Regions from separate parts of the Arthrobacter sp. P4_F10 genome, predicted to be linked through region 3. Evidence: predicted binding sites of a transcription regulator. Region 3 holds the regulator's gene; each other region holds the start of a gene.

Region 1 (5,594 bases), on a different contig from region 3:
TTGAGCAAAGCCATGGGCCGGCCCTGCTCGTAGCGGCCGACGAACTGCAGCGTCATGAGGAAGGCCGAGATCAGCAAGAACACGTCCACGCCGCCGGAGACCCGGCCCAGCCAGATGTGGTAGCTCATGACCATCAGCACGGCCAGGGACCGGAGTCCTTGGATTTCTGGCCTGAATGTGGATTTTCGGCCGGCCTTGGGTGCGGCGGGGCTGGCCCTGTGCGCGGCACTATTGCGGGCAGGCAGGGGCGAGGTTCTTTGCTGTGTCATAGAACAACCCCTCAACCAGATAACCAAAGCGTCCATGTTACCAAAACGTAATTTTGATGGCCAATCGTCGCAGCACCACCGATCTCCATTGAGGCACGCCAGGGTGTGAGTTTCCAGTGAATTCTCGGCGCCGGTGCGGCGCCTGCCTGGTCAAGGCGCCGGAATCCGGGCAATTTGCCGCCAGAATCCCGGCAGAACCGCGGCGGGTATGCAGCAGACGTGCGTCCGGCGGCGGTAGGGCGGCGGGAGAAAAGGGCAGAAAAAAAGGACGGCCCGGCAAGATGCCGGGCCGTCCCCTTTGCGGGCAGAACCTAGTGCCTGTGGCCTGCGTGCTCGTCTTCGTCAGCCGGCTTCTCCACCACGAGGGTTTCCGTGGTGAGGACCAGCGCCGCGATGGAGGCCGCGTTGCGCAGAGCCGCACGCGTCACCTTCACGGGGTCGATGACGCCGGCGGCGATCAGGTCTTCGTATTCGCCGGACTTGGCGTTGAAGCCCTGGTTTACGGCGGATTCGGCCACCTTGGCAGCCACGACATAGCCGTCGAAGCCGGCGTTCTGGGCGATCCAGCGCAGCGGCTGGACCAGGGCGCGGCGGACGATGCCGACGGCCGCAGCCGCGTCACCTTCGAGGGCCTGGACGGCAGCGTCCTCGTCGAGCGCCTTCAGCGCGTGGATGAGGGCGGAACCGCCGCCGGCCACGATGCCTTCTTCGAGGGCAGCGCGGGTCGAGGACACGGCGTCCTCGATGCGGTGCTTCTTTTCCTTCAGCTCAACCTCGGTGGCAGCGCCGACCTTGATGACACCGATGCCGCCGGCCAGCTTGGCCAGGCGTTCCTGCAGCTTTTCCTTGTCCCAGTCCGAATCGGTGCGGGTCAGCTCGGCGCGCAGCTGGGCAACACGGGCGGCGACGTCCTCGGCCGAACCGGCGCCGTCGACGATTGTGGTGTTGTCCTTGGTGATCGTGATGCGGCGTGCGGTGCCCAGCACCTCGAGGCCAACGGTGTCCAGGCTCAGGCCCAGCTCCGGGGAGACAACCTGCGCACCGGTGAGGGTCGCGATGTCCTGGAGCATGGCCTTGCGGCGGTCACCGAAGCCCGGCGCCTTGACGGCGACGACGTTCAGCGTCCCGCGGATGCGGTTGACGATGAGCGTGGACAGGGCCTCGCCCTCGACGTCTTCGGCAATGATGAAGAGCGGCTTGGAGCTCTGCAGCGCCTTTTCCAGCAGGGGCAGGAAGTCCTGCACCGAGGAGATCTTGCCCTGGTTGATCAGGATCAGGGCGTCCTCGAGGACGGCCTCCTGGCGTTCCGCGTCGGTGACGAAGTACGGGGACAGGTAGCCCTTGTCGAACTGCATGCCCTCGGTGAGGACCAGCTCGGTCTGCGTGGTGGAGGATTCCTCGATGGTGATCACACCATCCTTGCCGACCTTGCCGAACGCCTCGGCCAGCAGCTCGCCGACCTCGTCGCTCTGGGCGGAGATTGCGGCAACGTTGGCAACCTGCGTGCCCTCAACCGGGCGCGCGTTCTCCAGCAGCCGGGCGGCGACGGCCTCGACCGAAACCTCGATGCCGCGCTTGATCTCGCCCGGTGCGGCGCCTGCCGCTACGTTGCGCAGGCCTTCCTTGACCAGGGCCTGGGCCAGGACGGTGGCGGTGGTGGTGCCGTCACCGGCAACATCGTTGGTCTTGGTGGCGACCTCCTTGGCAAGCTGCGCGCCAAGGTTCTCGTAGGGGTCATCCAGCTCGATTTCACGGGCGATGGTCACGCCATCGTTGGTGATCGTGGGGGCGCCCCACTTTTTGTCCAGTACGACGTTGCGGCCGCGCGGGCCCAGCGTGACCTTGACGGTGTTGGCGAGCTTATCGATGCCGGCTTCAAGCGACCGGCGGGCAGCGTCGTTAAACGCAAGCTGCTTTGCCATGGTTTTGTCCTTTCAAGACAGAACCCCGCGCAACTGATCCATTCAATGCGAAAGGATCGGCTGCGCGGGGGTCCAAGAGAGTTACTTTACGACGATCGCCAGAACGTCGCGGGCGGAGAGCACGAGGTACTCGGTGCCGCCGGTCTTGACTTCGGTTCCACCGTACTTGGAGTAGATGACGACGTCGCCAACGGCAACGTCAATGGGAACGCGGTTGCCGTTGTCATCAAAGCGGCCGGGGCCTACTGCAACAACTTCGCCTTCCTGCGGCTTCTCCTGTGCGGAGTCCGGGATAACCAGGCCGGAAGCCGTGGTCTGCTCGGCTTCGAGCGGGCGGACAACAATACGATCCTCAAGAGGCTTAATAGAGACCGACACTCGGACCTCTCCTTTTCGTCAGCAAATTCGTGGACTATGAAGCGGTGATGCCCAGGCGCGCAGACCGTCGTCGCGGTGCCGGCAGCGTGCCTGGCGGAACGCGCTTCATGTGTTAGCACCCTCCTAGGGAGAGTGCTAATGACGACTCTATGTAAATGGTTAGCACTCGGTCAAGGCGAGTGCCAGAAATTCGTTCCGGGTGAACATTTCCACGGCGGGACATGCCCAATTTTCGCGGCGTCCGGTGGGCACTTGGGGATCATGCTCTCTGCCCGGGCTGAGCGCTGGACATGCCCCACGGGTGCGGGCTGCCCGGGAGGACATGCCCACTCCTGATGCCGGGTGCTGGGCATGTCCCATGGACGATCGGGCCTTGCGGGCCCGCGCCTACTGGCCTGCGAGGTCTTCGAAGTCCACGTCCTCGCCGTCGTCTTCGTCCACGTCCTGGCCCTCGTCGTTGCGGTGTCGGTACATCAGCACGGCGCCGGCGGCGGCCAGCAGGATGCCTGCGATGAGGAAGATGATGCCGCCGAGCCGGGCAGCGGCGTAGGTGTCGCGGATGGCCCGGGCCTCGTCCGTGGCGTCCTGGACGTTCTTGCCACCGACGGAATACACGGTGGCGTTGAAGGAGTCGAGGAAGAAAATGATCACCAAAAGGGCAATGCACACGACGGCGATCACGGCGCCGGCGATCAGCGCCGGCCGGGCGTAGCTTGCGAGACCCTGCGGGCGCCGGCGCCCCTGCCCGGAGTAGTCGTTCCCGGCTGTGTCTTGCCCGGCTGTGTCCTCTGCGATGCTGTCGCCTGTCCCGCTGTCTTCCATGCCGTCAAGCCTAGCCCCCGCGGTCCGGTCACAGCGTGCCCGCGGAGCTCAACTACGCTGGATGGCATGACTGACGCACCGCAGGAACATATTGCCCCGATCCTCACGCCCGAGGGCTGGGAGCTGCTGGCGTCGCTGGGCCCGTACCGTGAGGACGAGGCCTTCCGCCTCACCGCGGCGTTGCGCAAGGCCGGCCACTCCCCCGAAATGGTCTCGGCGGTCCTCACGCAGTCCCGGCTGCGGACCAAGGCCGAGGCCAAGTTCGGGGAGTTCGCGCGGCAGATGATCTTTACCAAAGCCGGCCTGGAGCAGGCCACCCGGCTCACGGTGGCGGCGCGGCACGCGCAGCGGTTCGCGGAGGCCGGGATCGGCCACGTCGCGGATCTCGGCTGCGGGCTCGGAGCGGATGCGATGGCCCTGGCGTCCCTGGACCTGATGGTCACCGCAGTGGAAATGGACGAGGCCACGGCCGCCTGCGCCACGATGAACCTGATCCCGTTCCGCAATGCCACCGTGGTCCATGCGGATGCCACCTTGGTGTCGCTCGAGGGGGTCGACGGCGTCTGGCTGGACCCGGCCCGGCGCACCACGTCCACGTCGGGCACCAAACGGATCTGGGATCCGGAGGATTTCTCCCCTCCCCTGTCCTTCGTGGCGTCGCTGGCCGGCTCCGGCCGCGCCGTCGGAGTGAAGATGGGGCCGGGCATGCCGCACGATTCCGTGCCCGCGGATTGCGAGGCCCAGTGGGTCTCCGTCGGCGGGGACGTGACCGAGGTGGCCCTGTGGTTCAACGCGGTGCGGCGTCCCGGCGTGCGGCGCGCAGCCCTCCTGCTCGGCCCGCAGGGTGCGGCCGAACTCACCAGCGGCGAGGACTTCGACGGCGGCCCGGTGGCGCCCGTGGGACCCGTGGAGGGCTATCTGTACGAGCCCGATGGAGCGGTGATCCGCGCCGGGCTGGTGGCCGACGTCGCCCTCCAGCTGGGCGGGCACCTCGTGGACGAGCACATCGCCTACATCTGTGCCCCGGACCTGCGGGACACCCCGTTCGCCAAGGCCTACAAGGTCCTCGACGTGATGCCGTTCAACGTCAAAGCGCTCAAGTCATGGGTCAAGGACGAAGGGATCGGCGTCCTGGATATCAAGAAGCGCGGCACGGCCGTCACACCGGAAGAACTGCGCAAGCAACTCCTGGCCGGCGGAAGCGCAAAGCACAAGGGCAAGAAATCAGCCACCCTGGTCCTCACCAGGATCGGCGAGGACCGGGTGGCCATCTCGGTGGAGCCCGTCTAGGCACCGCCCGAGCAGGATCCCGGGGCTAAGCGGCCGGGCCGCCGGCCTATTGCACTATTGGGCTACTGGGCCCGCATGAACTCCTCGGCGGACCTGATCTGTTCGTCCGTGGGCCGGATCCCGGTGTAGAGCACAAACTGCTCCAGCGCCTGGATCGTGGCTACCTCGGCTCCCGTGATCACGGTCTTGCCGGCCGCGCGGGCGGCCTTGATGAGAGGCGTCTCGGCCGGGAGGGCGACGACGTCGAACACCACCTTCGCGGCGTCGATGGCCTCCTGCGGGAAGGACAGCGCCGCCGCGTCCGGTCCGCCGGCCATGCCGACCGGTGTGACGTTGATGAGCAGGTCGGCCGTGCCGGTGCCGGACTCCCTGGAGCCCAGTTCCGCGCTCCAGGTGAAGCCGTACTGTTCGGCCAGGGCGCGGCCGGAGTCTTCGTTGCGGGCCACGACGGTCACGTCTTTGAAGCCGGCATCCCGCAGCGCGGCCACAGTGGCTTTGGCCATGCCGCCGGAGCCCAGGACCAGCACCGAGTAGTCCGTGGGGACGGCGTTGCTGTGCAGGAGCTGCTCGATGGCCGTGTAGTCGGTGTTGTAGGCCGTGAGCCGGCCGCCGTCGTTGACGATGGTGTTGACCGAATCGATGGCCTTCGCCGACGGGTCCATGACGTCAACGAGGGCGATCACGTCCTCCTTGTAGGGCATGGACACCGCGCAGCCCCGGATGCCGAGACCGCGCACGCCGGCGATTGCCTGGGCGAGATCGGTGGGGGCGAAGGCCTTATAGATCCAGTTCAGGCCCAGCTGTTCGTACAAGTGGTTGTGGAAGCGCGTCCCGTTGTTGCTGGGCCGGGCCGAGAGCGAGATACACAGGGTCATGTCTTTGTTCAGAATGGGCACAGCTCCATTAAACGCCA
Region 2 (5,594 bases), on a different contig from region 3:
GTGTGGCTGCGGTAGGTCAAGAGCATGGTCTTCTCGCCCAGCCGGTCCGCGCCCAACAGTTCCAGGTCCACAGGTCCGCCCGGGTTGTCCTCCAGTGACATCATCATGGCGTCGCGGGTCCAGATCCGGCCGGAGCTGCCGATTTCGGTGAAGTCCGGATGGAGCAGGACGCCTGTGCGCCCCACGTCCGCCCGGGTTTCCGGGCGGAGCAGTTCCCGCTCAAGGGATTCGACGACGGCTTCGGGGCTGGTCTCCGCCAGGGCCGCCGGTTCTTCTTCGAGTTCGCTGAAGAGGTCCGGTTCGTCGTAGGCCCCCGGTGCGCCAAAGAGTTCCTGCTGGCCGGAAGGCGCCGGGGCTGCCGGTGCCCGGGTTGCGGCCTGCGATGGGGCGGGTTGTGCTGGGGCCGTCCGCGGGGCGGCCTGCGGCATCATGGAGTCCGCCTGGCCTGCCGACGGCGTCCCGCCCTCCGGCGTCCCGAACCCGGGGCCCTGCCGGACGGCCACGTCCTGCTGGTACGCCGTGGCCGCTGCCCGGGCGCGGACGTCTGCCGCTTCGTTGAGCTCGTGCCCGGCATGGCCCCGCACCCATTCGAAGGTGTACTTGCGGCCCACGAGCGCCTGGTCGATTTCCTTGAGGAGGTCCACGTTCAGCACCGGCTTGCCGTCGGCCTTGCGCCAGCCCTTGCGTTTCCAGCCCGGCATCCACTTGGTCACGGCGTTGATGACGTACTGGCTGTCGCAGAGGATCAGCAGGTCTTCCCCGGGTACGTGTGCCGTCGCCCGGAACAGGTCCAGCACCGCCATCAATTCGCCCTGGTTGTTCGTGCCGTGGGGCCAGCCACCGGCCCGCCAGCAGTCGTCATTCACGTACCAGGCCCATCCGGCCGGGCCGGGATTTCCTAAGGCCGAACCGTCGGCCGCTGCTGTAATCGTCACTGACCTATCCTGCCAGAGACTGCCGACACCCAGCGCAACGGCTGCGGGAGGGTGCTGGCCGGAGGCTGCGTTAAACCGGCAACGGCGGCCCCACCCGAAGGTGGGACCGCCGTCGTCGAACAGCCGGTGGAGGCTGGCGCGGGTGGTTAGAAACCGCCCATGCCGCCCATGCCGCCCATGTCGTCGCCGCCGCCCATCTGGGCGCCAGCCTTCTCGGGCTTGTCAGCTACAACGGCCTCGGTGGTGAGGAACAGGCCGGCAATGGAAGCCGCGTTCTGCAGGGCAGAGCGGGTTACCTTGACCGGGTCGTTGATGCCGGCGGCCAGCAGGTCGACGTACTCGCCGGTGGCTGCGTTGAGGCCGTGGCCTGCGGGCAGGCCGCGGACCTTGTCCACTACGACGCCGGGCTCGAGGCCGGCGTTGAAGGCGATCTGCTTCAGCGGGGCGTCGATGGCAACGCGGACGATGTTCGCGCCCGTTGCCTCGTCACCGGAGAGCTGCAGGTTCGCGAATGCCTTGGCGCCAGCCTGGATCAGGGCAACGCCACCGCCGGCGACGATGCCCTCTTCGACAGCAGCCTTGGCGTTGCGGACGGCGTCCTCAATGCGGTGCTTGCGTTCCTTGAGCTCGACCTCGGTTGCGGCGCCGGCCTTGATGACTGCAACGCCGCCGGCCAGCTTGGCCAGGCGCTCCTGCAGCTTCTCGCGGTCGTAGTCGGAATCCGAGTTCTCGATCTCGGCGCGGATCTGGGACACGCGGCCGGCGATCTGGTCGGCGTCGCCTGCACCTTCGACGATGGTGGTCTCGTCCTTGGTGACAACAACCTTGCGGGCCTTGCCAAGGAGTTCGAGTCCGGCGGTCTCAAGCTTGAGGCCGACTTCCTCGGAGATGACCTGGCCACCGGTGAGGATGGCGATGTCGGCCAGCTGCGCCTTGCGGCGGTCGCCGAAGCCCGGGGCCTTGACGGCAACGGACTTGAAGGTGCCGCGGATCTTGTTGACGATCAGGGTGGCCAGGGCCTCGCCCTCGATGTCTTCGGCAATGATCAGCAGCGGCTTGGAAGACTGCATGACCTTTTCCAGGACAGCAACCAGTTCCTTGACGTTGGAGATCTTGGAGTTGACGATCAGGATGTACGGATCCTCAAGGACCGTTTCCTGGCGCTCGGCGTCGGTGACGAAGTAAGCCGAGATGTAGCCCTTGTCGAAGCGCATGCCTTCGGTCAGCTCCAGCTCGAGGCCGAACGTGTTCGACTCCTCGACCGTGATGACGCCTTCCTTGCCGACCTTGTCGAGGGCTTCGGCGATCAGGGCGCCGATCTCGTTGTCGCCGGCGGAGATGGACGCGGTGGCGGCGATCTCTTCCTTGGTCTCGATTTCCTTGGCGGAGGCCAGGAGCTCGACGGTGACGGCGTCAACAGCCTTCTCGATGCCGCGCTTGAGGGACAGCGGGTCAGCGCCGGCCGCGACGTTGCGCAGGCCTTCCTTGACCAGGGCCTGTGCGAGCACAGTTGCCGTGGTGGTGCCGTCGCCTGCGACGTCATCCGTCTTCTTGGCAACTTCCTTGACCAGCTCGGCGCCGATCTTCTCGTAAGGATCGTCCAGCTCGATCTCCTTGGCGATGGAAACACCATCGTTGGTGATCGTGGGGGCGCCCCACTTCTTTTCGAGGACGACGTTGCGTCCCCGCGGGCCGAGGGTGACCTTGACGGCGTCGGCGAGGATGTTCAGGCCCCGCTCAAGACCGCGGCGTGCCTCTTCATCAAATGCAATGATCTTGGCCATAACGGCAGTAGTCCTTTCGGGACAGTCGTTAAGAATGAACCTTCGCTGTGGTGCCCGCGACGGACGATCCCTACCCCGCGGCCTCTGTATGCCGCTGGGTCCGGGATCTCACCCCAGCAAGGTGTTCCTTTAGCTCCTGGACCGGCTGCCCCACTTCGCGGCCGGGCGGACCGGGCGTCGTGTTAGCAGTCAGTGCGCTGGAGTGCTAAATCAATAATTAGCACTCCCCCGGGGAGAGTGCAAGCAGTGCCCGGCCCGAACCGCCCGCCACGCGGGCACAATACGCTAGGAGCGATCAGCCGCCACTGCTGCTGGCGGTCTCCATGCCACTCATTGTGGGCAGGTTGTCCTCGCCGTAGGTGTAGACCCTGTGGTTCGCTTCGGTGATGTCGCCGTGGGAATCAAAGTTGATCCGTCCGGACTGGCCGTCATAGTCCGGGCGCTTGCCTGCCCGGAGGACGTCGACGCAGCCCTTGTAGCTCGTGCACGGCTCGCTGGCGGGCTGGCCGCCACCCGCGGCATTACCGCCTGCTGCCGCAGCTCCGCCGGAGACAGCCACGAGGGACGCCGCGATGGAGGTTCCGGCGTCGTCTTCCGCCGCCGCGGCAGCGACGGCGGCGAGGATGACCGCGTCGTACGTCTCGGCGGCAAACACCATGTCCTTCAGTCCGGGGTCAACGGCAACAAGGTCCTTCTGGAAGGCGGCCGAGGGGAACACGCCGGGCAGGACCCCGCGCGCGCCGTCGAGTGCCCGCGCGCCCAGGCCGGAGCCATACCGGCTGACTGCCGCGTCGCTGAGGACAAGTTTCTTGCCGGCGAGGCCGGCATTGTTCAGTTCGGCGATGGCACCCTGCGCGCCGTCGCGCGAGACCAGGACGACGGCGTCGGGATTTGCGGCCTTCGCGGTGGCGGCGGCCTGCTGCGCCTGGCCGGCGGTGAACTCCGCGTCCGCCACGACTTCCAGTCCGGACTGTTTCGCCGCACCCGCGACGGCGGCGGCGACATCCTTGCCGTAGGCGCCGTCCTCGTGCACCACAGCCAGGGTCTTGGCGCCGCCGTCCTTGGCCAGCTTGGCGAGGACAGAGGCCTGGGCGACGTCGGCCGCCGAGGTGCGGAAATAGTAGCCGCCGCTCTTGTAGTTGCTGAGCGCGCTGGCAGAGTTGGCCGGTGAGATGACAGCCACCTTGGCGTTGGCCAGCACGTCGATCGCGGCCGGGGCACGGCTGGAATCGGTCGGACCGATAACGACGTCGGCCTTGGCGGCAACCAGCGCTTTCGCCTGGGCGGCGGTGTCAGTGCTGATGGTTTCCGGCAGCAGCTCCACCGGTTTGCCTTTGTGGCCGCCGGCGGCGTTGATCTCCTTGACGGCGAGTTTGGCCGCCGCGAGCTGTGGGGCGTTGAGGAAGTTCTGCCGCCCCGTGTTGTCCAGGATCAGGCCGATGCGCAGGGTGCCGTCACCGCTCGCGTCTGCGCTGGCCACGCGGGCGCTGCCTGCAGGACCCAGGCAGCCCGTCAGGGCCACGGCCGCGAGTGTGCCCGCCGCCAGGGCGCGGCCCAGCGGCAAAGCTCCTTCCGGACGCCCTGCCGCGTTCCGCGGGGCGTTCTTGACGGCAACCAGTGCCACTAGGCGGGCCGGACGCTTTCAGCCTGCGGGCCCTTTTCGCCCTCGCCGACTTCCAGCTCCACCCGCTGGCCCTCGTCCAGGGCGCGGTAGCCTTCCCCGACGATCGCGGACCAGTGCACGAAGACGTCGTTCTCGGAACCGTCCACGGTGATGAAGCCGTAGCCTTTTTCGGCGTTGAACCATTTGACGGTTCCCAGTGCCATGGTGTCCACACTTTCAGCTAGCTTGCGTGCGGCCCACCTCGATGTGCACCGCGGACTGCGAAGAGAAATCCGCAGATACTGTACCCACAGCGTCCCTCAGGAACGCCGACGGCGGGCAGGTCCTCCCCCGAATAGTTATTGAGGCGTAACCGGAATAGTTACTGGAAGCCGGGGCCGAGCACAACCACAAGGGGCAAGTTGAACTCGGCGGAGTCCACGAGGGTGTCGATGCCCAGGAGCGTTCCGAGTGCCTCCGCGTTGCCCTTCTGTTCCACGCCGCTGTAGAAGATCACCGACGTCTGCTGCGGGACGCCGCCCCAGTTGCCCGTCTGGCCCAGGATCCAGCCGTCGGAGCTGATGGTGCCGCCGACCCGGTTGGCGAGGCCAGCGGTGGTGGTCCCGTTGTAGACCGTCACCGGCGCCGTCTTGTCCACACCGGCGGCAGTGGCGCTGGGCGTCGCTGTGGGTGCTGCCGCGGGGGCTGTGGCGGCAGGTTCCGTGCTGGCCGGCGCCGGGCTCGTCGGCGCGGGGCTGGGGCTCGCGGGGCTCGTTGCGGACGCGCTGGCGGTTGCGTTGTCACCGACGGCCGCGGCCTGGCCAGCGGAGAATCCGAGCTTCGGCAGGATCAGGAACGCCACCAAGCCGATGGCCAGCGCTACGAAGCCGGCCGCCAAGATGGGGGTCAGGCTCCGGCTGCGCGATTCGGCGACGGCCCGGTGGACACCCTGCCGGGCAGAGGTCTCCGGGACCCGATCAAATTCATCCCGAGCGTATTTGGTCATGGTAAAACGACGTCCTTGCTGATTTCAGACGGGGTGCCCGAGGCCGGAAGCGGGCGCAACAGGACGTGCGCATCCGGCTGCGCGTGACGCGACTTTACGAATCTGTTCCCAGACGACGGGCAGTGCGGGCACGTTGGCGTGATGTACGTAGTCTACGCAATCTCTTGACCAGCATGGGATCGTGGGCCAGCGCATCCTCGGTATCAATCAGGGCATTGAGGATCTGGTAGTAATGCGTGGCGGAGAGATCGAACAGCTCGCGGATG
Region 3 (5,594 bases):
CACGGACTACGTGGCCTTCAACCATGTCCGGCTGGGCGAGCCGACGTCCCGCAGCGCCGGGATGGTGGCACCTGTGTGGATCATTGATCCGCAGGAAGGCACCTCCGTGGCTGACGGTTCGGTCAAGATCAGCGGCCGGAGCACCGTCCAGGGCGGGAAGCTCCGCTGGGCGATCCTCAAAGTCGACGGTGACGGCGACAACGACAAGACGGCCTATCTCAACGGCAACGCCACGGCCTCGGCCGACTCCGTCAAGTCCGGGCTGTTTACCTTGTCCGTGAACCTCGGCCCGGGCCGTTACGAGGTCCGGGTGTCCCAGGTGGACGCGTCGGACAGCGCCAAGGAAGTGTTCCAGGACACCCGCGGCTTCACGGTTAAATAGTCTTTCGCGTCAAATGGTCTTGCGCGTCAAGAAGCGACGACGCCGGCCGCCGGTTACCAGCGGCCGAGGATGTCGCTGGCCAGTACGGTGGCGGCGGGCCCCGCGGTGGACGAGCGCAGCACATGGTGGCCCAACAGGGCCGTGACCGCCCCCGCGTCGCACAACCGGGTCACCTCCCGCGGGCTGATGCCGCCTTCAGGGCCCACGATCAGCAGCACTTCACGGGACCCGCTGTCGCCGGGCTGCGCGGTTGCCAGCCATGATTCGAGTACGTGCCGCAGCGGTCGGACGGCATCTTCGTGCAGGATGACCGCGAGATCTGCGGCCGCCACGGCCGCCTGCAGACCGGCGCCGTCCACTGCCGCCCGGACCTCCGGTATCCAGGCCCTGCGCGCCTGCTTGGCTGCTGCTGTCACCACCGACTGCCATTTGGCGTGCGCCTTCGCGGCCCGTTCAGCCTTCCACCGCACAATGGACCGCTCCGCCTGCCAGGGAATGACGGCGTCGATGCCCAGCTCGGTGGCCGTTTCGGCCGCAAGTTCGTCACGGTCGCCTTTGGCGAGGGCCTGGACCAGGACCAGCCGGGTCCCGGGCCGCGGCTCGTTGGCAACCTCGAGGCACTCGACGGTCAGCTCGCCGGGCAGGGCGGCGGTCACCGTGCCGGTCAGCCGCTTGCCCGCGCCGTCGGCGATGTCGACGGCCTCGCCGACGGCGATCCGCTTGACGGTGACGGCGTGGCGGGCCTCAGGGCCCTCCAGGACGAAGGCGGAGCCGGGGACCTGCTGGTCCAAGGTGCCGGGGGCGGTGAAGAAGACCGGGTTACTCACCGCTACAGGTTACCGAGCCTGTCCCGGAGTTTAGCGAAGACGCCGCCGCTGGCCGCGAGCTTTCCGGCCGTGAAGTGCTCGCCGCGCAGCTTGGCCAGCTGGCGGAGCAGGTCTTCCTGGGCGGCGTCGAGCTTGCCCGGTGTTTCGACCTGCAGGTGCACTTTCAGGTCACCGCGCCCGTGGCCTCGCAGGTGGGTGACACCAAGGCCGCGCAGTGTGATGATCTCGCCCGACTGGGTGCCGGCCCTGACGTCGATCTCCTGCTGCCCGTCGAAGGTGTCGAGGCTAATTTCGGTGCCGAGTGCGGCGGCCGTCATGGGGATGTTGAGGCTCGCGTGCAGGTCGTCGCCGTCGCGGACGTACGTGGCGTCGTTGTTGACCCGGATCTCCACGTACAGGTCCCCCGCCGGACCGCCGGCGGGCCCTGCCTCGCCCTGGCCGGACAGCTGGATGCGGGTGCCGGTGCCGACGCCGGCCGGTACCTTGACGGTCAGCGAGCGGCGGCTGCGGATCCGGCCCTGGCCGCTGCATTCGTTGCAGGGGTCCTTGATGACGGTGCCGAAGCCCTCACAGGACCCGCAGGGCGCCGAGGTCATGACCTGGCCCAGGATGGAGCGCACAGCGCGCTGGACCTGGCCACTGCCGCCACAGATGTCGCAGCGCACCGGGTGGGTGCCCTCGCGGCAGCAGGAGCCTTCGCAGGTGGGGCAGACGACAGCCGTGTCGACCTCAAGCTTCTTGTTCACGCCGAACACCGCGTCGCGCAGGTCAATCCGGACGCTGATCAGCGCATCCTGGCCGCGGCGGACACGGGACGCCGGGCCGCCCTGGCCGCCGCCCGCCCCGAAGAAGGTCTCGAAGATGTCTTGGAAGGCGAAGCCCTGGCCTGAGTAGCTGCCGCCACCGAAGCCGTTGTCGGTGCCGTTCTCGTTGCCGGTGGTGTCATACACCCGGCGTTTCTGCGGATCGGAGAGGACCTCATAGGCGTGGGTGACGGCCTTGAACCGGTCCGAGGCGTCTTCTCCTGGGTTCACGTCCGGGTGCAAGGTCCGGGCCAGTTTCCGGTAGGCCTTCTTGATCTCCTCCCCCGTTGCGTCGCGGGAGACTCCAAGAACGTCATAGTGGCTGCTCAAAGTGTGTATCTCTTCCTTTTCATACTGCCGGTGGGGCACTGCCTGTGGGGCAAGAAGTCGCGTTCGGTCCCGGGCCCGTCAGGGCCCCAGGATCCTCGAAAGGTAACGGGCCACCGCGCGGACGGCGGCCATGGTGGTGGGATAGTCCATCCGGGTGGGTCCAAGGACGCCGACCTTGGCCGTGGCGTCCGGCCCGTAGGCAGTGGCCACGACCGAGGCCTCGGCAAGACCGACGTACGGATTCTCCCGGCCGATGCTGACGGTTACGCCGCGCGGGTCTTCGGCCATTTCGCTGAGCAGGCGGAGCATGACCACCTGCTCCTCGAGCGCCTCCAGCACGGGGCCGATGCTGAGCGGGAAGTCCACATTGGAGCGTGCCAGATTCGCGGTACCGGCCATGACCATCCGCTCTTCGCGACTGCTCGTGGCCAGGGCTTCAAGGCCGCGGGCCAGGGCCTGGGCCGCTCCGCGGCTCGCCGGCGCGCCACTGGCGACGACCGTGGGCAGAAGCTGGGGCAGCAGGCTCAACGGCGTTCCGGAGAGGCTCGCCAGGAACCGTGTACGCAGCTCCGCCAGGGCGTCGTCGGGAAGGTCCTGCCCGACGTCGATGACGCGCTGCTCCACTTTGCCGGTGTCCGCTATGAGGACAATCAGCACCTTCCGGGGGGCCAGCAGCACGAATTCTATGTGCCGCACCTTGGCTCGGCTGAGCAGCGGATACTGCACGACGGCGACCTGGTTGGTCAGGTGGGAGAGGAGCCTCACGGTCCGGTCGAGGATGTCGTCGAGGTCCTCGGATCCTTCCAGCAACGCCTGGATGGCCCGGCGCTCGGCCGAAGACAATGGCTTCACCGCTGAAATCTGGTCAACGAAAAGCCGGTAGCCCTTGTCGGTGGGGATCCGGCCTGCGCTAGTGTGCGGTGCCGTGATCAGGCCTTCGTCCTCCAGCGCCGCCATGTCATTTCGGATCGTGGCGCTGGACACGCCAAGATGGTGCCGCTCAACGAGCGCTTTGGAACCAACGGGCTCACGCGAATGGACGTAGTCCTCCACGATGGCGCGCAGCACTTCGAGTTTGCGCGGTTCGCTCACGCTCCACCTCCAATCGACTGTCCCGCAGTCGGTGCCGCCCGCGTTGTCCGGTTCGCGCCCAGAAGCAGTACCCAGAAGTAATACTGAGACGGCCCTCTTCGGGACAAGGGTTAGCACTCGACATGCCTAAGTGCTAACCAGTCTAATATGAGTCGCCGCGTTGTTAGCATTGGATTCGCTCCAGGCGTGGCCCTCGCGATCGCGATTCCCGTCACGTCGGTGCCGAGACCGTGGCAGCCGCTGCCGTTGCCGCGCCGTCGCGGTCCGGTTCCGGCCCCGGAGAGTTCCACCGACCGCCGTACATTCCGAGTGCAAAGTAAGCGTGTAGAGATGTCGTACCAGAACTGGGGACCCCAGGACCTGTCCGCCCCCGCCAAGACCCAGTTGCCGGAAGTCCCGGTGGAACGCGGGATGGTCCTCGAGGAGGTCCAGTCCGGCTGGGTGGGTGCCGTGACCCGGGTGGAAAAATCCGGCGGCATGCACGTGGTGGCGTTGGAGGACCGGCGGGGCAAGTCCCGTTCCTTCCGCCTCGGCTTTGGCTTCCTGTTGGACGGCCAGCCGATCCGGCTGATGCCGCCGGCCCCGAAGAAGGCGGCGCCGGCCGCCGGTGCCGGCCGCACGGCGTCGGGTTCGGTGCGGGTGGCGGGGCACCGCGCACAGGTGGCCAAGGCCAGCCGCATCTGGGTGGAAGGAAAGCACGACGCCGAACTGGTGGAGAAGGTCTGGGGCGATGACCTCCGTGTGGAGGGCATCGTCGTCGAACCGCTGCACGGCATTGACGACCTCGCGGCCGCCGTGGCGGAGTTCGGGCCGGGCCCGGGCCGCCGCCTCGGCGTGCTCGTTGACCACTTGGTGGCCGACTCCAAGGAGTCACGGATCGCCGACGCCGTCATGGCGTCACCGGGCGCCGCCGGCAACGTCCTGATTGTGGGCCACCCCTACGTCGACGTGTGGCAGGCCATCCGGCCCGCGGTCCTGGGTATTGAGCAGTGGCCCGTGATCCCGCGCGGCGTCGACTGGAAGACCGGCATCCTCATGGCATTCGGGTGGCCACACTCCACGAAGGAGGACATCGGCCTCGGCTGGCAGAAACTTCTGGGGGCTGTCCGCAGCTATGCGGATCTGGAGGCGTCCCTGCTGGGCCGCGTGGAAGAGGTCATTGACTTCCTCACCGTGCCCTAGTCCGCCGCGGCGGACACTCCCTGATCTCCATTTCCGCGCCCGAGCAAGTATTCTTGGAACGGCGGCCGCGCACCCAGCGCGGTTCCGGCTATTCCAGGCACAACCCAGGCAGCAACGCATCACCGCAATCCGAAGGGCTATACCGTGGCAGATAACGCACGCGAACACACGGGCAACCAGGCCGGCCAAGGTCAGCCCCCGTACCATGGCGTTCCGGCAAATGCGCTGCCGCTGACGGCCAGCGAGGACCGGCAATGGGCCACGCTGGCCCACTTCGGCGGCATCCTAGGCTGCGTTCCGTCGCTGCTGATCTACCTCATCTTCAAGGACCGCGGCCCGTTCACGGCGCAGGAATCCAAGGAAGCCCTCAATTTCACGTTGCCGCCGACCATCGCCGCGGTGCTCGCCAATCTGCTGGTGTTCATTCCCGTGGTGGGCAACCTCTTCGCCGTGCTCGCCACCGTGATCTGGATCGCCGTGACGTGCTTCTCGGTGGCGGCAGGCATCCACGTCAACCGTGGCCAGCCGCACCGGTACGAGTTCAACCTGCGCTGGATCAAATAGCCCAGCCCGGACCCAAGCAAGAAGAGCCGGCCGCTTCCCACCAGGGGTAGCGGCCGGCTCTTCTTGTGCGGCTTCATCGTTGTGTGCGGCAGCTTAGTCGGGCCGCACGGTTAGGTGCGGCCGTTCAGTCCGGCAGGATCCTGCGGACCACGGCGTCGGCCAGCAGCCGGCCCTTGAGCGTAAGGATGAGCCGGCCCTTGAAAGCGGCCGCCGGGTCCACGAGGCCGTCGGCAATCAGCCCCGCGACGGCGTGCCTGCCCGTGTCCCCGAGGCCGCCGAGGCTGGGGATGTCGAGTCCGGAGTTCAGCCGGGCCTCGAGCATGACGCGTTCCACGTTGCGGGTTTCGGGGTCCAGCGTTTCGCGTCCGGCGGCGGGCGAGACCCCGGCGCCGAGGCGGTTGGCGTAGGCGGTGG
Region 4 (5,594 bases), on a different contig from region 3:
GCCGGCCAGTGGCCGGCGCCGGGGCACCGTGGATGGTCAGGCGGCGTCACAGGTTCAGGCCTGGCGCGTCCTCAGCCACCGTGCGAGGAGGCCTTCCGGCACTTCCTCAGCCGTGAGCGCGAAGGTCCGGTGGTCCGCCCATTCGCCGTTGATGTGCAGGAACCTGGGCCGGAATCCCTCGTCGCGAAACCCAAGTTTCTCCACCACCCGCAGGCTCGGCGCGTTCTCCGGCCTGATGTTGATCTCCATGCGGTGCAGCCCAAGGGTGCCAAAGCAATAGTCCGTTGCCATGGCCACGGCGGTCGGGGCGATTCCCCGCCCGGCCCGTTCCTTGTCGACCCAATAGCCAAGCGTCGCCATCATGGCCGATCCCCACACGATCGAGGACACAGTCAACTGCCCCACGATCACCGGTGCCTGGTGGCCGGGCGTCCATTCCGCGATCACGAAGGGCAGGGCAGTGGCCTGCGCGGCCTGGGCCTTGAGCGAACGCACCATCTGCCGGTAGTCCGGCAGGCCGCCGCCGGGGACCGGGTTTGACGCCTCCCAGGGGGCCAGCCACTCGCAGTTACGGGACCGGAGTGCTGTCCACTCCTTGCGGTCCCGGTACCGGATCGGGCGCAACACGATCTCGCCACTCTCCAGGGTCACCGGCCAGGTGAAGCTGCCCCCCACGGGAGTTACTTTGCGAGGCTGGGGGCCAGGCTGGACGCGAAGCCGGGCAGCCATTCGCGCAGACCCGGGCCGAGGTCCTCACTGTCGCAGGCGAGCTGTACGCAGGCCTTGAGGTAGCTGAGCTTGTCGCCGGTGTCGTAGCGGCGGCCGCGGAAGACGACGCCGTACACGCCGTAGCCCTCGCCGGTGCCGGCCGAGAGCTCCTGCAGCGCGTCCGTGAGCTGGATTTCTCCGCCACGGCCGGGCGCGGTGCGCTCAAGCACTTCAAAGACGGCCGGGTGCAACACGTAGCGGCCAATCACGGCGAGGTTGGACGGGGCGTCCTCGACGTCGGGCTTCTCCACGAGCTGATTGACGCGGACGTAGTCCTCACCAACGATTGCCTCAACGTCGGCGCAGCCGTAGGCACTGATCTGGGACGGATCCACCTCGATCAGGGCGATCACCGACCCGCCGGTCTTGGCCTGGACTTCGATCATGGTGCTGAGCAGCTCATCGCGGGCATCGATGAGGTCATCGCCCAGGAGGACGGCGAACGGCTCCTGCCCGACGTGCTGCTTGGCCCGGAGGACGGCGTGGCCAAGGCCCATGGGATCGCCCTGGCGGACATAGTGAATGTCCCCTAGGTTGCTGGCGGCCTGGATGGACTCGAGCTTCGCCGTGTCACCCTTCGCCTTGAGGGTGGACTCCAGCGCCGGGACGCGGTCGAAGTGGTCCTCCAACGCCCGCTTGTTGCGGCCCGTGATCATCAGGATGTCGTTCAGGCCAACATTCACGGCCTCCTCAACGACGTACTGGATGGCCGGCTTGTCAACTACAGGCAGCATTTCCTTGGGCATGGCCTTAGTGGCCGGAAGAAACCTGGTACCAAGGCCCGCGGCGGGGATGACGGCCTTACGGACGGAAGCGTTCAGTGTATTCACTCGACTAATCTAACGGAGGGACCAATCATTGCGTAATTTTTATTCGAACCGCCCGGCAGGCCCTCCCGACACCTGGCGGCCGGAAGAGGCAGAGGACAGGCCAGCTTGGCGTCTAAAGAGGAAATACGCTCCAGCCACAGGGCGAAGCGTTCCGCACTCCCGCCGGCCGCACAGGATGCTGCCGCGGCGGGCATCGCCCGCCACGGGCTCGAGTGGGCCTCCGGGCAGGCCCGCGGCCGCCAAGGCATCTTCGCGGTGTACCTCGGTGTGGGCGCCGAACCGCCCACGCTGCCGCTGTTGACGGCCCTGACCGTTGCCGGGCACCGGGTGCTGCTTCCGGTGTGCGAACCCGATATCTCGCTCAGCTGGGTGTATTGGACTCCGCAGTCCGGGTTTGTACGCAGCCGATACGCCCCCATCCAGGAGCCTGTCGGAGAACGCCACAGCACCGCCGTAATGCGCGACGCCACGGCAGTCATCCTCCCGGCCACCGCCGTGGATTTCTCGGGCAACCGCATCGGACAAGGCGGCGGCTACTACGACAAGTTCCTTGCCGCCCTGGCCGCCATGTCCCCCGCGTCCGGCGCAGCGTCCGACGCTGTCGCGTTGCCGACTGCGGCCGTCGTCTATGACACGGAGGTGCTGCCCGCGGGCAGCATTCCCGCCGAGTCGTTCGACCGGAAGGTCGACGTGGCGCTGACCCCGGGCGGGATCATCCGGCTCGGCTGATGCCGCCCCGGCTGATGTGGGTTCCTGCCAAGGTGATAGAATTGGCACTCAGGCCCTGCGACTGCTAAGGGCGGAACCGGTCGATAGGCATATCGGCAGTGATTCCGGCTCGGCAGCACGGGACCTGCTCGTTTGCCCCAGAGTGAGGATTTCCAGTGCCCACGTATGCATACGCCTGCAAGGACTGCAGCCATGCCTTCGAGATCGTGCAGTCGTTCAGCGACAACTCCCTGACGTCCTGCCCCGAGTGCCAGGGCACGCTGCGCAAGAAGTTCAACAGCGTCGGCGTAGTGTTCAAGGGCTCCGGCTTCTACCGGACCGATTCCCGCGACGCCAAGGGCAGCACGGTTTCCCCGGCTCCTGCAGCTCCTGCGGCCACCCCCGCACCCGCCCCCGCGCTCTAGCAGGACACCCGCCTGCTTAGGGCGGGCCCGTCAGACGCCGGCCTGTTCGGCGCCGGCCCGTCAGGTGGGCCTCTGCTGGCTGAGTCAGCGTAATCCTTGGGCCGGTGGCCATTGTCCACATAGGCGGTTCTGCGGCTCCCGTCGATGCTCCCGGGTCCGTAGCGTGACGGCATGGCCCTTTCACTCAGCGCGGTTTCCCCGCCTTGGCCCTGGACGTCATCCACCCCTTCGTCCGGGGCACCCTCCACGGCGTCGTCCCTGCCGTCCCTCCCCACGCCCGTCGAAGGCTCCGGCCGCTGGGCACGCGCCGGGATCCGCGCCGCCAACCTTCCCGCCGCCACGTTGTCCGCGGCGGGCCGCCCGTTCCGGAGCCGGGGCCCGGCGAAGACCCGCCGGCAACGGCCTCCCGGCCGCCGTCCGTCACGGCGCCGCCTGCGCGGCTGGATGAACGGGAACCGGCGACTTATCGCGGCCCTCCTGTTCTGCATCCCGGCCGGCCTCACGGTTCAGCAGCTAGCTCCCGCGCCCACTGCCACGGTGGTTGCTTTCGCCGCAGCGGCGGATCTTCCCGCCGGAAAGACCCTGGAACCCGGCGATGTCAGCAGCATCAGTGTCCCGCCGGGCCTCGTGCCTGCCGGCAACCCCGGCAGCGAGACCGCGTTCGAGGGAAAACAACTGGCCGCACCGCTGCGCCAGGGCCAACTCCTCACCGATGCCCAGATCCTTGGCCCGGGCCTGCTCGCGGGAAGCCCGCCCGGCTCTGCGGCCGTGCCGCTCAGGATGGCGGATCCGGCCTCCATCCAGCTGGTCTCCCCCGGGCAGCTCGTCAACGTGGTGCTCACCGGCGGCAACGGCTTTGACCAACCCGGCGAAAGCCAAATCCTGGCCGAAGCCGTTCCGGTGCTCTGGACGTCAGTGCAGGGCGGCAATGCTTCGCCGTGGCCCGCCACCGCGGAGACGGACGGGCTGATAGTCGTGGCAGCGGCGGCCGACCAGGCACGCAGACTGGCGGGCGCCTCTACCCAAGGCAAGCTGTTCTTCGTCCTTGTGGCGGCCGCGCCGGGCTAGGCCTGGGCAGCGCGCCGCGCTGGGCCCCGGGCAGCCCGTCCGCCGGGTGATGCCGGCACCGCAGGCTCCGCGGTGCCGGCCACACAACGTCAGCCCCAGTGCGGTGGCTTCTGCTCCTGGAGCCATGCGTCGTGATCGTAATTGTCAGGCTGGTCACCCCAGCGCCGGGGGTCATCTTCCGCCGCCTTGTTCGGCAGCACGCCTTCGGGGACCGTGGCCGGCGCCTCCGAACGGCGGGACGGCTCCTTCGCCGTTTCCTGGTCCGGCCCGTCACCGGTCAACTCGCCGGACTTCGGCTCAGCGGTCTTGGGCTCAGCGGTCTTGGGCTCAGTGGCGCTGGTCGCGTCGTCCCTCTTGGCGCCGGTGTTGTCTCGGATGTCGCCGTCCGCACTCATGCCGCCGGCCTCCTTACTGCCTGAATTGCCTGTCATTCCTGTTGCTGGTTCCTGCCGGCGGTAGTCCTGGCCCGCAGTTCCGCGGCCTCGAAATACCTGCCCCGCGGGTTCGTCCGCCACGTGGTACTCAGCGGCCCGCGCCTGGTCAATCGCCAGGTGGTCGATGTCGTCATCGAAGAACCCGTGCGATGTCCGGAGCCGGCCGGACACGGCAGGTTTCTCCAACCCGAGGTAGCCGCCAATCCGATCGGCACAGGCCGAGGGATCTGTGAAGACCTCTATGGTCCATAGTGGCATGTAGCGCCAGCCAAGCCGCTCCAGGAGCTGCGGCCGGAGCCTGCTGCGTTCCCGGACGCTCATCCGCCGGTAGTGGCCGGTGCCATCTGACTCGATTGCTACCGGACGGGGAATATCAGCATCGTCCTGGCCGATCGTGGTCATCGGATCGGCGGCCGCCACCATGTTCAGGACGCCGTCGTACTGGTGCCATACCCGTGCCCCACGTGCCCGGAGCCGGTCGCCCAGGTCGGCCACGAGCGGATCGGCGCCGAGCGCCTGCTCGCTGGCCGCGGCCCGGGACGCGGGGCTGCCAAGATCTGTATTGCCCGCGATCTCACGGTCCAGCAGTTCATAGAAGTCCACGGCGCCGTGGCTGAGGCGGCTGACATCGAGGTCTTCGGGGCGGAAGCAACTGAGCACGTGCAGGGACCGGCGGGCTCGCGTCATCGCCAGCGCGAATTTGGCCCGGCCGCCGTCGGCGGAGAGCGGCCCGAGGCTGTGGAGGGTGCGCCCATGCGGGGTGCGGCCATAGCCCGGGGAAAAAATGACGTGGTCGCGGACCAGGCCCTGGGCCCGTTCCAGATCCACCACGCGGAAGGACTCGTCCCCCGCCGTGAAGAAGCTGCCGAGCATAGGGTAGTTGGGCAGCTGCGCCCTGATGGCCTCGCCGATTCGGGCGGCGTGGCGAAGGCTGCCGGTCACCACGGCCAGCGAGGTCCGCGGCCGGAGCCGGGCGTGCTCGAAGACGAGCTCCACCGCACGGTTCACCTCGGCAACAACCGATTCAACGCCGTCGTGGTCAGCGCTGGGCAGCCCCGTGCCGTCGGGCAGGTACTCCACGCTGAGGGTGCGGTCAAGGCCCGTGGCGGATTGCCCCTCAGGGAGCCGGGAAAGTTCCCCGGCGTAGAAACCCTTGCTGAGCTGGCGCACCAGGTCTTCATCGACCGCACGGTACACGGTCCTCAGGTTCCAGACCGGAAGCACAGCGGAGAGTGCCCGGTACGAGCTCTCAACGCTTTGGGAGGAGCTCTCCCCGGCCGCGAGCCGTTCGACGCCCACGGTAAAGGTCCGGGGGCTGGCGACCTGTTCGTCGCCGAAGGCGATGACCTGCCGGGACCGGG

The links. Region 3 encodes HrcA, which represses chaperone genes, less so after heat shock. Its sites were predicted from a motif close to TTNGCACTCGNNNNNNNCGAGTGCNAA; they were not measured.
Region 1: groES (co-chaperone GroES) is a predicted target of HrcA. The motif match lies at 2,729-2,755, and genes of this name have one in related genera.
Region 2: groL (chaperonin GroEL) is a predicted target of HrcA. The motif match lies at 2,902-2,928, and genes of this name have one in related genera.
Region 4: AC1DR1_RS06495 (FmdB family zinc ribbon protein) is a predicted target of HrcA. The motif match lies at 2,369-2,395, and genes of this name have one in related genera.

The regions. Positions count from the first base shown of each region.
Region 1 is NZ_JBFUJJ010000004.1:106,341-111,934, forward strand. Features, by position in the region: gene AC1DR1_RS06565 (acyltransferase family protein) at 1-269, opposite strand, end outside; gene groL (chaperonin GroEL) at 581-2,191, opposite strand; gene groES (co-chaperone GroES) at 2,273-2,569, opposite strand; gene AC1DR1_RS06580 (hypothetical protein) at 2,957-3,391, opposite strand; gene AC1DR1_RS06585 (THUMP-like domain-containing protein) at 3,458-4,681, shown strand; gene AC1DR1_RS06590 (shikimate 5-dehydrogenase) at 4,744-5,577, opposite strand.
Region 2 is NZ_JBFUJJ010000011.1:5,871-11,464, reverse strand. Features, by position in the region: gene AC1DR1_RS13165 (RNase H family protein) at 1-935, opposite strand, end outside; gene groL (chaperonin GroEL) at 1,082-2,719, opposite strand; gene AC1DR1_RS13155 (ABC transporter substrate-binding protein) at 3,015-4,283, opposite strand; gene AC1DR1_RS13150 (cold-shock protein) at 4,343-4,546, opposite strand; gene AC1DR1_RS13145 (LytR C-terminal domain-containing protein) at 4,705-5,328, opposite strand; gene AC1DR1_RS13140 (DUF3263 domain-containing protein) at 5,423-5,594, opposite strand, start outside.
Region 3 is NZ_JBFUJJ010000025.1:20,553-26,146, forward strand. Features, by position in the region: gene AC1DR1_RS18395 (GerMN domain-containing protein) at 1-382, shown strand, start outside; gene AC1DR1_RS18400 (16S rRNA (uracil(1498)-N(3))-methyltransferase) at 436-1,209, opposite strand; gene dnaJ (molecular chaperone DnaJ) at 1,212-2,342, opposite strand; gene hrcA (heat-inducible transcriptional repressor HrcA) at 2,421-3,434, opposite strand; gene AC1DR1_RS18415 (DUF3097 domain-containing protein) at 3,765-4,616, shown strand; gene AC1DR1_RS18420 (DUF4870 domain-containing protein) at 4,761-5,180, shown strand; gene hemW (radical SAM family heme chaperone HemW) at 5,305-5,594, opposite strand, start outside.
Region 4 is NZ_JBFUJJ010000004.1:81,780-87,373, forward strand. Features, by position in the region: gene AC1DR1_RS06480 (GNAT family N-acetyltransferase) at 55-675, opposite strand; gene galU (UTP--glucose-1-phosphate uridylyltransferase GalU) at 681-1,598, opposite strand; gene AC1DR1_RS06490 (5-formyltetrahydrofolate cyclo-ligase) at 1,704-2,327, shown strand; gene AC1DR1_RS06495 (FmdB family zinc ribbon protein) at 2,483-2,731, shown strand; gene AC1DR1_RS06500 (RcpC/CpaB family pilus assembly protein) at 2,903-3,799, shown strand; gene AC1DR1_RS06505 (AAA family ATPase) at 3,889-5,594, opposite strand, start outside.